2 regions of the Alicyclobacillus tolerans genome follow, and region 1 is predicted to be linked to the other one. Evidence: riboswitches for the same ligand, from Rfam matches in the RefSeq annotation. Region 1 holds a riboswitch; the other holds the start of a gene.
What was found. A riboswitch is a leader RNA that binds a small molecule or an ion and turns the genes downstream of it on or off. The one in region 1 is predicted to bind cyclic di-GMP.
Positions count from the first base shown of each region.

Region 2: linked by a shared signal. The riboswitch ahead of ACOJUR_RS14995 (transglutaminase domain-containing protein) and the one ahead of ACOJUR_RS08790 (EAL domain-containing protein) in region 1 are both predicted to bind cyclic di-GMP.

Region 1 covers NZ_JBMGNK010000002.1:1,753,510-1,761,156, reverse strand. The annotation lists gene ACOJUR_RS08800 (class I SAM-dependent methyltransferase) at 1-1,076, opposite strand, end outside; gene ACOJUR_RS08795 (AbrB/MazE/SpoVT family DNA-binding domain-containing protein) at 1,285-1,548, shown strand; gene ACOJUR_RS08790 (EAL domain-containing protein) at 1,819-2,598, opposite strand; cyclic di-GMP riboswitch class I at 2,771-2,855, opposite strand; gene ACOJUR_RS08785 (3'-5' exonuclease) at 2,993-3,442, opposite strand; gene ACOJUR_RS08780 (hypothetical protein) at 3,624-4,382, shown strand; gene ACOJUR_RS08775 (hypothetical protein) at 4,464-4,625, opposite strand; gene ACOJUR_RS08770 (transposase) at 4,861-6,339, opposite strand; gene ACOJUR_RS08765 (hypothetical protein) at 6,626-7,201, opposite strand; gene ACOJUR_RS08760 (hypothetical protein) at 7,280-7,522, opposite strand; gene ACOJUR_RS08755 (sigma-70 family RNA polymerase sigma factor) at 7,519-7,647, opposite strand, start outside.
Region 2 covers NZ_JBMGNK010000002.1:2,944,191-2,951,837, reverse strand. The annotation lists gene ACOJUR_RS15005 (carbohydrate ABC transporter permease) at 1-178, shown strand, start outside; gene ACOJUR_RS15000 (hypothetical protein) at 240-1,160, opposite strand; cyclic di-GMP riboswitch class I at 1,395-1,479, shown strand; gene ACOJUR_RS14995 (transglutaminase domain-containing protein) at 1,659-3,023, shown strand; gene mntR (transcriptional regulator MntR) at 3,113-3,535, opposite strand; gene ACOJUR_RS14985 (hypothetical protein) at 3,632-3,880, opposite strand; gene ACOJUR_RS14980 (NRAMP family divalent metal transporter) at 3,893-5,206, opposite strand; gene sleB (spore cortex-lytic enzyme) at 5,442-6,281, opposite strand; gene ACOJUR_RS14970 (DUF4855 domain-containing protein) at 6,515-7,647, shown strand, end outside.

The sequences.
Region 1 (7,647 bases):
GTGGTCAACCACGCTCCTGGTTTACATACACGATGAATTTCTCGTAAAGCTTGAGGGATATCTGTAAAATGCAAAAAGAGAAAACCTACCGCTGCGTCAAAAGTATTACTTTCAAAGGGTAATTCCTCGGCTGTCGCCTGCAAGAATTTTACAGAAGCGCCCGAATAGGGCTTCTTCATCGCTCGATTCAGCATACCCAGCGAGGGGTCAATCGCCGTGATTTGCCCAAACAAACCTACTTTTTTGTAAAGTCCGGCATCCAAAGTGAGCATGCCTGTTCCACAGCCAAGCTCCAATACGTGCATATTCGGTTGCAAGCGAGCATTTTCCAAAAGTGCGGCACGTAATTCCTTCGCATTGGAAAGACGATTCATGATCTCATCATAATCTTCCATTTGACCAAAACCGGCAAACCGATTGAGTGCAGCACGCTTTTCAAGGAAACCGGTTTCCTGTAGAAAAGCTTGAAATTCCTTGAGATGGTCTTCTCCTTTTTTTGTTAAACGAATGGATAAACGATCCGATGAAGATACCCATTCTGCAACACCATAATCCAAGATGAGTTTACATTCTTCTTCCAACGGATAAGAAGCCCAGGGACGATGATATTGACCACTCACAAAATCTGTAACTAACATAGGCTGATAATATTGAATTGCCTGATAGTCATCATATGCATTAACAAGAAATGCAAGAGCAAACACCGTTTCAGGAGAATATCGCTTCATACTCGTTTCCAGTAATTTCGAAGCTACCAGTATCATGCTACCTTCGAGCCCGGACTGACCCAGACGTAAATGCGCATAAAAGGCAGCTGTGCTGGTGATCGCGTCAATCATCGCATTTGTGGCAACGACTTTCTGATAGTAGGGTTGAATGGCTGGACGGGCAAACCAGTGCTCAGGCCAATATTGTCGGACTAACCGCCGAGCCTCTTGATGAATTAACTGTTGATGATGCGAAGTCATTGTTGCAACGGAAACATGTGTGAGTGTTGGGCCGACCAAGACATGCTCCTGTAACAATTTTTTCATGATGGGAGCCAGTCTGGGCAATTCTTCAACAATTTCTTTCATACGAACCTTCCTTTTCTAGTGCGAATGCTGTCTCATTTTATCAATTTTATCATGTTCGAAAGAAAAAGGATTCCTATCCAAAGAAATGCGTATGTTGGAATAAAATCAATATTCGGAGCACAGAATAAATATAGAAACACATCCTTTCGATACCGTAGGGCTCACGCTTCACCGTGCGTGGGCCACTCCCATGAGAGGGGGAACCTGTGTGCAGGAAGACATACTGGATACAGGAATGACCAAGAGGGTCGATGAATTAGGAAGAATCGTCATTCCCCAAGAGTTACGAATGAGTTTAGGCATAGAGTGCGGAGATGAACTTGAATTTTTGTTAGATGAGGAGAATTTGATTCTTCAGAAATATGTACCGGGATGTGTTTTTTGTAAGAATACAGAAGATCTTCTATGGTTTCACGAGCAGCAAGTCTGTCGTCATTGTACGCAGCAATTACAGCAATATATGAAATACTAACTTGAATGAGCCACAGTCAAGAAAGCCCAGACTGTGGCGAATGACTTGTGTAGCCTCAGGCAACAGGTACAGTCTTACAGGTCGTCACGGCTGTAGGTACCAGCAAAAAGAACAATACAAAGATAATCAAAAATACAATAGCCCAGCGTGTCAGTCCATCGAGCATTTTTCAACCCTCCTTTAGCATTAAAACATGCTAAACGAGTCTTCATGGAACCGGACAAACACACGAATTTGAAAACGAATCCATCTAATTTACCTGGATTCGGTTCAGTTGACCTGCCCTCCAATCGAATAGGAAGTATTCAGAAAGGTTGAGGGAGTCATCATCGCCCAATCTTCCACAGCCATAGGTCGTGCCCAGTAGTATCCTTGACTTAAATCGATGCCCAGTTGTTGAGTGATTTGTACCTCCTCTATCTTTTCTACGCCCTCGGCAATCACTTTTTCTCCGGAATCCATGTAACACAATAGATGAGATAGTAACCGCTGTTTTCTATCTGAAAGATGAATGTTTTGAATGAGTGAACGATCTATTTTGATGAAATCGGGTTCCAATATCACCAAGGTAGACAAATTGGCATGTCCGACACCCATATCATCTAAAGCAATTCGAACGCCTAGAGAACGTAAGGGTCGTAACATCTCAAATAGGGTTTTCGGATCATAAGCTATGTATTCAATCATTTCAAAGATAAGTTGGCTGGGCGGGCAATGACTCTCTTGCAACAGATGTTCTAATTCCTCCAAATAGGCACGCTCCGTCAGACTATGGGGACTAACATTGACAAAAATCGGTTTAGATTGCCATTTTGCTGGCAACTCCAAACGTTTCTTCAAGCTCATTGATAAGGCTAGCCGGTCGATTTCAGTAGATAGTTGATATTCATAGGCAGCCTGAAACCATACATCCGGCGGTATCCCCTTCCCCTCGCATTGAGGGCGACTTAACGATTCATACGCAAAAAAGTGCTCTTTGCGATGATGAACGATAGGTTGAAACACCACATCTAGTTGTCCTCTTTGAATACTGGATAAGATACTTTGCAAAACGGAAGTGGGTATATTTGGTCGATTAGACAGTTTATACCCCCCCCCCCCCCCGAGGGATATTTTACCATTTTTGATGTGTGAATCTTGTACCATGTGTATCTTACCCACCCCTCTATCGTTTGAGGGCCACCCGTTTCCTACGGATGGCCCCCTCGTTCTTCTCGCCCTATGCGGCAACCCGGCGATCCTAGGCACATACCCTTAGACCCGTAGCTTTGCGTCCCAATGTTTCCATTGGTATGCTTTGATACGCATTTCTGAAATTTCTTCCTACCTTATCTTCCTACAAATTCCGACAATTTTCAACCTTTTGTCACAAAAGGAAGGTCATATACCTCAAATTCATTTCGAGTGCGAACGTACGATCGAGCGAGTACACAAGAACATCTTCTTACCAATCCGCTGCGCTATGTGCCATATCCGCGTCGAGTTCAAGACCAAGCCAATAACGCAGGTATGGATTGGTGTGTTTCTGTGCTTCTGGCCACAAATGACGAGCTAAACGGTAGGAACAGATCCACGGACGATGGGTTTCCGGCAAGAAAGACCGATCAAACTTGGCATTATGGACCACCCGTACAGCGTCCTGGATATGCGTCAGAATGGTTGGCCACACTTCTTCCCATGTGGGTTTGTCTTTGACTTGTCGATTGGTGATGTGATGCACTTCCGAAGCTTCCGGCGGTATCGTTTGTTGGGGATTGACAAGCGTCTGATAGAGTGGGCGAATGCCGTTTTTGCTCACCTCGACCAGTGAAATGTCCACAATCCGATGGATGGTTGGGTCTAGACCTGTCGTCTCTGTATCCAGCACCACAAAGCGTGTATCCTGTATACGCATGTAGGTTCACTTCCGTTTTTGGATATTGTAACCAAAATAGGACGTTGGAACAAGCCTGTAACCGACAGAACACGCTCTGCGGTCACGAAGATATACCGTGTGGATGGAAAAATGCTCCTGTCACAAAATGTGTAGCGGGTACGTCTATACAGGTGAACAATCGAAACTAGGGGTGGTTTTTGTGCAAAAACGAATCTGGGGACTGACGGCGTCTATGCTTGCATTGACGTGTTTGACGGTGACCGGGTGTGGAAGTCAAATCCAATCTCATTTCCAATCGACGACTTCAAATTCATCTGGTCAGAATAAGATAGCTACTCAATCTGGAAATACAACTTCATTAAAAACTAAGGCTCATTTAAAGAAATCGACATCTTTGCCTTCTAATGTAATGAATAGTAAATATTCTGATAACAACAATATGAATACTTTATCAGCAACAGAGCTAGCAAACTATGCTAACACTCATGGCCCCATGCCATTTAATAGTAAAAACATTCATCGTTCTGTACCTAATCAGAATCTATCTATATTTGGAAGCTATATTGTGACAAAAAATAATTCGAAATTTAATTCAAACAGTTTTAAAATGGTTGATTTTTGGAATGGAACTTTAAAAGAGCAAGTTTTTGCCTTAGAAATTGCCAAACAAACAGGCGGTTCTAAATATATAGTTGGTCTTGATTACGGGAAAAAAAGTGAAGCGTTTGTTTTTCCAAATCGCATTTGGATTACTAACTTTACAGGAGACTATGTTGTTTTTTATGTTCCTAGCCCAGCACAAGGCAATCCCGTATATGCATTAAATTTATACAATGGAACCTTACTGCCAAACCAAACTGTATCTTCTAATATGGTAAAAGAAATGTCAGGAATCAGAATGGGTGGATATAGTTTGGAGATAGCTGGTTTATCAAAAAGTTATCCTGTTTTTCAATAGCTTTTTTGTACAGCAAGAGGATCATATGATCCTCTTGCTGTACAAAAATTTAAGATGGTAACGAAATAGCTGCATCCAGATCTAATGAACCTCCACTATATTGCCAAATTTGCGCAACCACTCCACCAACTGATGGAGCATTCCAAGTAGGTAAACATCCACTTGCTGACCAATCAGCAACCCATAAGTGACTTGTATAACTATCAAGACCAGTCCAGCTATTGGTGATAGTATTCCAATCATATGGATCTGTGTAAATACCAGCTGGATAACCAGAGTTAATGAGTTCCTCAGAGCCGATGCCAAAATTGCTTTCGTGGTCTAACGGAGCAACGAGAAGTAAACTCTAATCGTCCAAAATTAGAGGAAACTCACTGTGATTCTGCTCCATGACTGTGGATATGTTCGTCATTGGCAAAATGGACGCACGAAAACTGTGGATAAGGTCTGCCAATCAAGGTTTTTGTGATGGCTGTTGTCATTGAGCCCGCTTCAGTCGACTTCGTGTCCACCCGCGGTTTACTGTTCCAGTTTGAGTGTAGGCGCAGTATGCCATCACATGCATACAGAGCATGCACTGGTCAACGTGAGCCTCTACCGCCTTACGTCCACGTTTGTGCACACGCCGTAAACTGTATCCATCTTTCAGCATCCCAATAATTCGCTCAATCCCTGTACGGGCGTCATACAACGTATCGAATGTACGGCTGTGCTGTGGGAACTCAGGGTCAACCTGAGGTGTTGTCTCAAAATCAACCCGAAGCACCCGACCCTGGGTGGCACCGCTACAGCACTGGATGTGTTTGTGGTGCGGGCAGACAAGCCCTTTCTGTTTCGCCTGAGGATTGTGAACTGGACACGTGAATATGTACTGCTCCTTTTTGAGGTCGGATCCTTTTAACTCCATCTTGTGTCCAGCAATGCAATGTGGCACCCCGTAGCGGTCAATCATATCAATTCCACGGACATCGCTCGGTTTGTCCTGGCGACCCCTGGGATTAATGGGAGCAACCAGTTTTGCCCCAAGTACATCCCTTGTTGCCTGCTGGTTCCTTGGACTCTGGTAAATCCCATCGGCAAGTACATATTGCACAGACTGTACCTGTTCCTCAAACTCAGCTTTGAATCGCTCAAGTGTAGGTAGCAAGGTAAAGGCATCGTATTCCTCTCCCTTGCACACTTCTCGGGTGAGTGGAAGTTGTCCCTTGGCGCCACTGAGTAACGAAACTTTGTGGCCAATGTAGGATACGGCGTTACTCTTACGAACAATGCCTACGTTATCGTCCGTGGGGACGGCAGGGCAATCACAGTCTTCTTTGTGGCGACAGGTTTTCATCTGTTTTCCGTAGGTCGCCTCCGCTTCAACATGCGTTGTATCGGCGACCAAGGTATCCTCAACCTCTAACACACCCTGCTTCAGGTTGAACGCAACGACCAGCCGTCGAGCCTTATCCCATAATCCGAAGTTTGTCATGATTTCGTCGAAGCGGGCAAACGAGCGGTAACTGGGGAGTTTGCCTGTAAACCCGCAAGCTTCAGCAAACAACGGGTTGGAGCGAACCTGTAGGTAGACACTCTCAGCCATGCTCTCAACGTATAGCAATCGGGCCAACTCGAACGCCCGCATCATAGGCATAAAGTCGTGAGGCTTGCGGCCTGAACGACTTCGCGTGACTGTCGACGTATTAACCGCCTGTTCCATTGGTGTGGGGAGTTCTAGCCCAAGAGCAGAGTTGGTGACGTTGCTGGTTCCGTCCGACCGATTTATCCGTTCCTCACGCAACGAGTCATATAGATGCCAGTAGTATTCCTGCTCAATATTTCGGAAGATGTCCCAAGGGAAAGTCAGTGCGGGGATAACAAACGGAACATCCATATACTGTTCCCATTGACGGGGAATCAAGGGGAAAGGAACCAAACCAGATTGCGCGTGTTGTGATATACTGGATTTCGCCATGGAGCTTCTCCTTTGTTGTGAATGGGTTTTGGTCGACTTAATTCTACCAAAAGAGGGTTCCGTGGCGTATTTATATCTAGCACCAACTCGACGATTTTCATCCACCATGATTTACCTTGTATAAACATTCAAATACTATCGATAAACATACAATTCACATGACTTGGATAGACCCATGGACTCTCTGAAACGCCTGTAATAAAGTTCTCTGATCATTCCGTTTTTCTTTGGCGAAATAAAGTGAGTCGTATCTTACATTCAAGATACCTGTTGTAACGGCAATTATTTAATTTTGGCACTGGCTCTCAATAAAACCAATGATTACTTGTCTATTTAATTCATAGTACTCATACCCGTTAATTACACCAAAAGAACTAGGATACCATCCGGATGCATTTGCTTGTTCAACATCCCCGAAAATTGTTTTCCGAACGATATTGTTGTACAAATTGCTATCATTCCATGCTGTTATTGCAGTTTGTGCTTGCTTTTGACCCCAATTGTAAGCTTCTGAAGGTGTATCTACGGTATAAGATTCATACCCAGAGATTACTTCACCATTACTACAAGTATAGGAACTTTGAGAGTTGTTGGGGTTTGCCAGCATCGGACCAAGTAAAAACCAATATCCATACGTGTTATCTCTTCCGTTATTCACCATCCAACCTGCATAATTGTTTGTATTGTCAGTATTGTCAGTATCGCCAATATTGGAAAATTGCATGCAATAATAGGAATTAAAAACTTGACTGTCTCCAATAAAAGCGCCCATTCCCATTTCTCCGAGATAAAAATCATCATAACAAGAATCGTCAACAGGATTAGAGTTACTATCTAACCCATGATAAGCGGTAGTTGCCATTATCAATCGCTCCTTTAAACTTTGATTAATTTGAATTCCACCCGGCCGGAGTGGTGAGGGGGCTTTCGTTTTGCCCCTCTACTCTTTACAGCGTTTGAACTTACGCTTTTGAAAACCATCTGCATGGATTTTTTTCGTCCATTCCAACACCAATTGCATACAAGCTCTCTGTTTCCCGTCTCCACGGCTTTTCTCCGGTAACATCCTGGAAATTTGCGTGATTTCGTCTTCAAAACACTCATACAGTTGAACCGTTGCTTCTTCTCTTCCCGTATCAGTTTCATTCAGCAGTGAATGTACTTTCTCTATCGAGCATTTCATGACAATAACCTCTCTCGGATATGTTGGATCGCCTGGCGATGAATTTTGCTCACCATCATCTGACTCATTCCCAATTGCTCAGCCACTTCCCGTTGGGTACGTCCTTCGTCATACAGAGCTTGTAG
Region 2 (7,647 bases), 1.2 Mb from region 1:
CAATCCACCTCATCAGCCTGTGACAGTAGCCCTTGTCAATATCGCGGGCAGTCAAACTGTGCAATTTAACGAGCAGATGGCCAGTGCCTTGATTGCGTCGATTCCAACGTTGATTGTTTATATCTTCCTGGGTAAATATTTTGTTCGAGGACTACTGGCGGGATCGGTTAAAGGTTAATCAAAAAGATTATGCAGAAGATGTTTCTATTTAGCCGTGCCCAGCAAATGAGCCATTCGGTTCATGAGCGGGTGCGGTTTGATTTTGAAGAAGATAAACGACGTAAAAGGTTTAATAATGCAGAAATACTCACCCACATTGAACCCCAAACAAAAGAAGAGGCAAGAGCGGTACTAAAATGGAAATAAAGATTTGCTGGATTCCCATCCACCGTTATATTAGAGAGAAAGGGAGCATTAAGCGGAGTATGGAGACCCATGCCTGTTAAACTGGATTGGTGGAAGAGGTTAAGTATGTGCTCCCGCAACCAGCCAAACAGGCGGGCGAAACCGGCTGCAACAAGGTACCATGGATAAAGAAAAGCAATCAAGACAGCAACAATGGGCGCAAAAGAGATGACACCGAGATCGAGCAAAAGTATACAGGCCCACCAATACCAGCGGATTCGCAAATAGCGTTCTAGTTTTTCTTTGATGAGTGTAGCGCCCCAGATAGCCAGATAAGGGAGCGGTACAACACAAAGTAAGCGCCAACGAATCGTTTGACGTTTACGCGACAGTGTTTGTGGATTGTAAAAGTTTGTCTCCGTGTCTGGTGGCTGGATATCCAATCGTGGTTTTTCCACTGTAGATGCATTTTCCGCACCGGACATCCGCTCTTTGCGCTTCCATCCAGAATAGACGACGGGGCGCTCAGAGTTGGCTTCCGGTAATTCTTCCACGGTGTTTGAATGTGCATCTGAACGTCGTAACGCTGTACAATAGGCGAGTCCAGCTAAGAATTCACTTTTCGTCATACGTCTTTGAAACAGTTCATGATCTGAGAGATCAAATCCATCCATATCCAAAATCCACAGACCGTAGGTTTGTTCCCATTCCCGTAAAGTTTTTCTTTCTTCTGTAGGGCGACTGTATCTGCGCACGTCTTTCACCTCTGCAGCATGCTCTGCTAGCAGAATACCTATCCTATCGATTTGCTGCAACTGGTAAAAAAAGAGCGATCCAATTGGATCGCTGTAAGGGGGTTAGGGCTGTTCCATGGGAATGATTATAAGTTAGAAATATTGAAAGAGCATTGAAAAAATCAACACTCGGCCAACAGGACAAATTCTCATTTCTGTTCTCTTTAAAATAAAATAGACAAAAAACTTCGACACCTATTTACAATTTTCGTATGTTTGATAAAATAATAGACATCAAGTCGCATATTCCACCAACGATGCTCAGGGCAAACCAGTAGAAATGCTGGGACGCAAAGCTTCGGGTCTACGGGTTAATACCTATGATAGCCGGGCTGCCATGGTTGCTGATGTTAAAGAGCAATCTTCCCTGGGGAGATTGCTCTTTTTTCTCCAAACCCAAGGCTGGTTGTCCTTTGCTTCGGCACCGCTGCTCACCCTCCGAATGTCTGCATCCCCCCAGTCAATGCTGTGCAGACATTCGGCACCACGCGGTGTGGTGGCTTTGGAGGAAAAATAGACATGGCAAAGCATGGATGGGCTGTAGGGGTAGCAACGATTTCAACACTTTCCATAGGGGCGTTCTGTGCGCCACAAGTTTTCGCAGATGGTCTTTCCACATCTCATTTTCCCAATCAAGCACAATCCGATAGTATGTATTGGTCAAGAGCTAGCAATGACTTTTATATACAAGCCAGCAGTGTACCTTATACAGAGAGTGGGACGCAAACACTGCTTAATATTCAACCTGGAGAGCCGTTATACTTAATGGCCTATACAGGTGACAAAAATCTGACTTCAGTTCGTTGGTTGGTCAATAGTCCGGATGCTGCCATTGTGCCGGATTCACCAGATGAAATCTGGAAGTATGGCTCCAACACAGTCCAAATGGCTGTTTTCACAGCCAGTGAGCCTGGTATTTATACAGTGCAAGCTAGCTCCGAGGGTCAATACAGTGTGCCTTTGGTACTGATAGTAGGGTTACAACAGTTAGCAGGTCAAATTTCTCCTCAATCAGCTAAATGGACAGGTGTACAGCCCTTCTCTGCAACTGATGCCGGACCAGCGTTAGCTACTGGCGAGACGGGTAATATTCAATATGTAGAGTACAACCCCATAGCCAATACAGACTGGATTCCTGTACAGGGAACGGTCATGGGGGATGAATCTCATGTTGTCGTTCAGCTATCCAGTAACAGTGGACAAGGTATATGGAATTATCTTCTCCCTGTGCAAAATCACGAATTCTCGGCAGATATTCGTTCTCCCTTTACTGGAAGTATAAGTATTTCCTATATTTCACAATTTTATCACCAGCTAAATACTTCTGGAGATTACACATGGCAAGGGGGATATACACTTTCTATCAATGGACCGCAAACAAGTGAGTCCAGAAAGGCGTTACTGTATTCAGCGTTTATGGATGGAAATGTAAATCCGAATGCCAGTATGATAGCGAGCCAAATTTTCGCCAATTCTCCATCTCAAGAAACGGCTGCGGCAGCTATTGCAAATTACGCCAGTGAGAGCATGTCGTATGATTGGTCCATGGTAGATGGGGGCAAGTATTTGTTTGAAGATGTTGCATCAGCGTTCTCTTTGCGTAGTGGTGTTTGCGAAGAGATTGCCGAATTAGCAGCAACGATGATGAAATCAGTAGGCATTCCCGCAGAAACTGTGATTGGTAAAGCCCCAGTCAATAGTGCGGAAGATAATCATGAGTGGCTTCAAGCGGACGTGGGAGGCCGTTGGGTAGTCATGGATCCGACTTGGGATAGTCCCAATCAAGGCCCCAATACTTTATTGTCCAACGAATATATGACAGAAACCGTTTCTCTTGAGACTAGCCATCTGCCTGATAATCGCCTGGTGGGCAGTATTCAGTAATCGCAGCTTAATGATGTGTTCCTGCATGGGGTTTATGAAAATAAACCTTCATAAGGTGATTCAAAAAGCTAAGACGCAGGTATTGCGCCTTAGCTTTTTTGTTTGGACCATTGATTGAATTCTTCCCACCATTCGGGATGAGCTTCAATAAACTCCATCAGGTTGCTGATTTTTTTCATGGCGTTGCGTGAAAAATAATGTTCAATACCTTCCACCGTTCGGTCAATCTCCTCTGTGTCCGTGAGACCAAGCGATTGAAGAAAAGACTCCAACATCTGATGTCGTTTGGATAGATGCAAACCAAGGGAATAGCCTTCTTGTGTCAGGTTAAGACCTCGGTAACGCTCGTAAATCAACAGTCCATCTTCATCTAATTTTTGAATCATTTTGGAAACCGAAGCATTATTGATACCGAGTCGGTCAGCAATATCGGTAACTCGTGCATAACCTTTATTTTGAATCAGAATCCAAATGGCTTCAATATAGTCTTCCTGACTCGGGGTGGTGGACACCGAGCAACACTCCTCTCCGCCTCGACCGCTGGGTTCGCGGAATTTGTGCGGACATCATTGATGTTGGTTGCGCGTTGTCTCAACCATTCGAGTCATTTATCGAAGGTTATTGACAACCGTGAATGCTACGGCAACCAACATGAAAACGACGTAAAGCCGCAGACCCCAAATTAAGGTCTTTAATCCCCAGCCGAGTGGCATACGGCCCATATTTTCCAAGCGCTGCATCGCTTCTTTTTGTTCAGTGAGCAACGCTTCAACAAGCTCCGGATGCTTCTCCATCTCTCTTTGTGTTCGTATTGTAACAGAACTTGTATCGTTCGTCGCTATGGAAGTTGTTGTCATGTTGTTCACCTCTTATAACGTGAAGTTGGGGAAAATGGCTGTCAAAGCGTACAGGATACCAGCTATGCAAATGAAGACGCCGATACTGATTGCTAATGTGTTGGCCCATGCCTTGTTGCGGTATTCGCCCATAATCTCCTTGTCATTGACGAGCAGGAGCAGAAAGCCTAATGCTGGTGGCATGGTGAGTACGGCGATCACGTTGACAATGAGTACCACCCATTCTAGTGGGAAATGGGGGATGAGGACAATGCCTCCAGCCACCAGAACAATGGCGAATAGTGTTAAGTAAAAAGATTTAGCTTCTTTGAATGAACTGTTCAAGCTATGATTTTTCCTCTGAACTTCACCATATGCGTAAGCAGAAGAAGTTGAAATGGCAGTAGCAGCTACAAGCCCAGCTTCCATAATTCCTAGTGCAAACAAAGTGGAACCTGTTCGCCCAATGTACGGTTGGAGAGCTTGCGCAAACTGAGCCGCGCCAAACGACGCGCTGTTCATGTGATGAATAAACAAAGGTGATGTAGCAATGATGCAAGCCACTGCAGCTAGCGTAGCCAAAATTGCGCCAAGCAAAGTATCCAGTTGGCCGTGACGTATATCGTGTTTCGATAAGCCTTTATCTGTAACAGCACCTTGCTGGAAAAAGAGCATCCAGGGAGTGATTGTGGCGCCAATATCAGAAAGAAAGATGACCAGATTATTGTTATTTAGACCGCCGGCAGGAAACGGTTGAAATGTCAGAAAAGACTTTCCTACCGCACTCCAGTCGGGGTGAGCTAGCACTGCAATGGGAATAAACACTAGATTAAAGAGAGCCAATGCCATGGTAATTCTTTCCCATGACCAGTAACGGCGGAAGCTATAGGCCAAAAGAATGATTACAATGGCAACAGGGATAGCTATAAATTTAGAAATATGAAAATAGCTCGCTCCCGCCACCACACCGACAAACTCGGTAATAAGTGTTAGGAAATTGGTGAAAATCAAATCTATCATGGCAAAGTTGCCCCAAAATCGTCCAAAACGTTTGTATATCAATTCCGCATGTCCTGCTTTGGATACGGCTCCAAGTCGGACAGTAATTTCTTGAACCACAAAGGCCATCAAAAAAGTTAGAACAACAAACGGAAGAAACACGCCGATTCCATATTGTGAGCCGGAAGCAGAGTAAGAGAGCATGGAAGGTGCGTCATTCTCACCCAACATAACCAGTACACCTGGACCAATCAACAACCAAAGTAAACGTGCGTATTTACCTTTTGTTTTAGCATCCATAACTTTCCAACGATCCAGTGCTCTGGAGGTATTTTCACGCGCGTTCAAAAGATCACCTCTTTTCCTATAGTTGCACTTCATCCAAACTGAATGGGATAGGTTACATCGGCAATATTTCATTTGTGAATCAAAATTAGCCTAGAGAAACTTTTTTTGAAAGAAAAATGCCGCACAGTAAGGTTTTATCCAGATCACAATCTTTCCTGTGGGCAACTTCTATAGTTCATCTTATGTCGTCTATAAGAAAGTTGCAACCCATTTTTTAAAATTTGTTGGGCATCCATTATTGCGAGAAAATTTGATTACCTATTTTTGTAATTTCTGGTTTACTCCATATCCAGGGTGACGTAGAGGTTGCCGGGTTGAAATAGTAGAGAGCTGAACCGACTGGATCCCAACCATGAATTGCGTCCATGACAGCCTGCAACGATTCAGCATTGTATGGTTCGTTGATGGTACCATTGCTAACACACTGAAAGGCTCCAGGCTGATAGATAATACCGGGTATACTTTGCGGAAATTTAGGATCTTTAAGTCGGTTGAGAATAACGTCTGCAACTCCTACCTGCCCCAGAAGGGGCTCGCCTTTGGCTTCTGCGTGCACGACATGAGCCATCAGATCAATATCAGCTGGCGTAAGCGCGCTGGTTCCAGAATTCGATACGGCAGCGCCTGTCACTACATCGCTGTTGGCAGGGACACTTTGACCGCTTGCTACGCTTTCCGCATTGCTTTGGCTGTTCTGTGGATTGGGAACGATTTGGCCATCCGGAAGTTCCTCCATACCGTGTGGTAAAGGTCCGACATAATGCCATCCCTGAGTTGCCTTGACCAATTGCATTTTAGTCGCCATATTCACATAACCAGTGGGCTGCATGCCAAACGCGTATTGAAAATCACGTACCGCCCAATAAACATCCCACGTGAAAATACCGTTGATGGGACCGTGGTAGTATCCCAAATATTTTAAGCGGTTCTGCAATTCGTAAACGCTGTATCCAATACAGCCGTAGGAAAGATTGCGATCGGAAAAAGCTTGGACAGGGCTGTTGGGCAAAACGGCGAAACAGCTACCAGCTACCATACATGCCAGAAGCCACTGCAGACCGAATTTTTTTCTCACAATCCATCACCTCTCTTTATCAGCGTTTGCGAAAAACGGATGCCTTATGTACGAATCAGTGGCTTCGAGTAAAAACTCGCAGCCATAAATTTGACGTTTTATCAACGTTTTTTTGTCGGAAATATGACGAATTGGTAACTATCATCTAAAACCTCCATGCATCCACGAAGATTTCTATAAAATGGGATTCATGAGATTTTGCTATGTTTTGCATGTGGAATGAGGAGGACATCATGAAAAGACAGCGAGTCATTCAAATGGCATTGGCGTCTTTGTCGAGCGTAGCCTGGTTGGGAGTGAGTTCATGGACAAGTGCCGATGCTGCTTCCATCTGGACGAATCTAGCGAGTCAAGCTACTTTGAAAATTTCCGTCACAGGCTATCCGGATCAACAGTTTGCTGAACAGGAAGATGCTTATCAAGGGAATCTATTGCAAGGCAGTGCTTGGCAGGGTTTTAGTCATCAGGGGGGGCGAGAGTTAGATATTCATTTGCCTCAACCAGCTGTGGTACATGCCTTATCCATCGATGTGCGACAATATTTACCAATGGGAATTTACTACCCATCATATGTCCAGTTTGAAGTTAGAGAGAATGGAGTTTGGCATACGCTCGGACGAGTTTATAATGATCGATCTCGTATCGGCCTCAGAGATAGTTCGCAACGCTTTACACTTTATTTTCCACCTACGCAAGGTCAGACGTTTCGGATTCTTTTTCCTGTCCATGTCTGGGTTTTTGCCCGTCAAATCGCTTGTATGGGAACCTATCAGGCTGTTTCTGACGCGAAGACGGCTAATGATTATCCGATTTCCAGCGTGACTCCTGCGAATACGACGGGTCAAGCTTTAACACCTGCATCCGCCAATCAAATAGAGAACATGTTGCTTGTTAACGTATCACCGGACAGTCCGCTCTACACCTCAAGTCAGTTTGCCTCATTAGTAGCTTATGATAATCAGCAGAATGAGCCGGTAGCTCCTTTTTTCAATACGATTCTTTTCCTTGCAGATGGTTCTGTGCAAGATAACAAAAGTGCTTGGAATCAATATTTGGGAAACTTGTTTTCTTCTCAAGGCCAATTAGCTCAACTGCAGGAGGCAGTTTATCAAGACAATGCCAAGCTTGGTACTCCAAATGCTGTAGAGAATGTCGTTTTGACCCTACCATCCACTCCGTACAACGGTGGCGATTTTGGTGAAATAGACGGTCAGGACTTGTCATTCAATCCAACTTTGACGCATCCCTTTGCTGTACAAGCACGAGAAGCTGCCATTCAATGGTTTTTGCAAAAAGCTGTACAGGATTTCGCGGCAGGTGCTTATCCCAATTTGCGCTTGGCTGGCTTTTACTGGCAGCGAGAAGA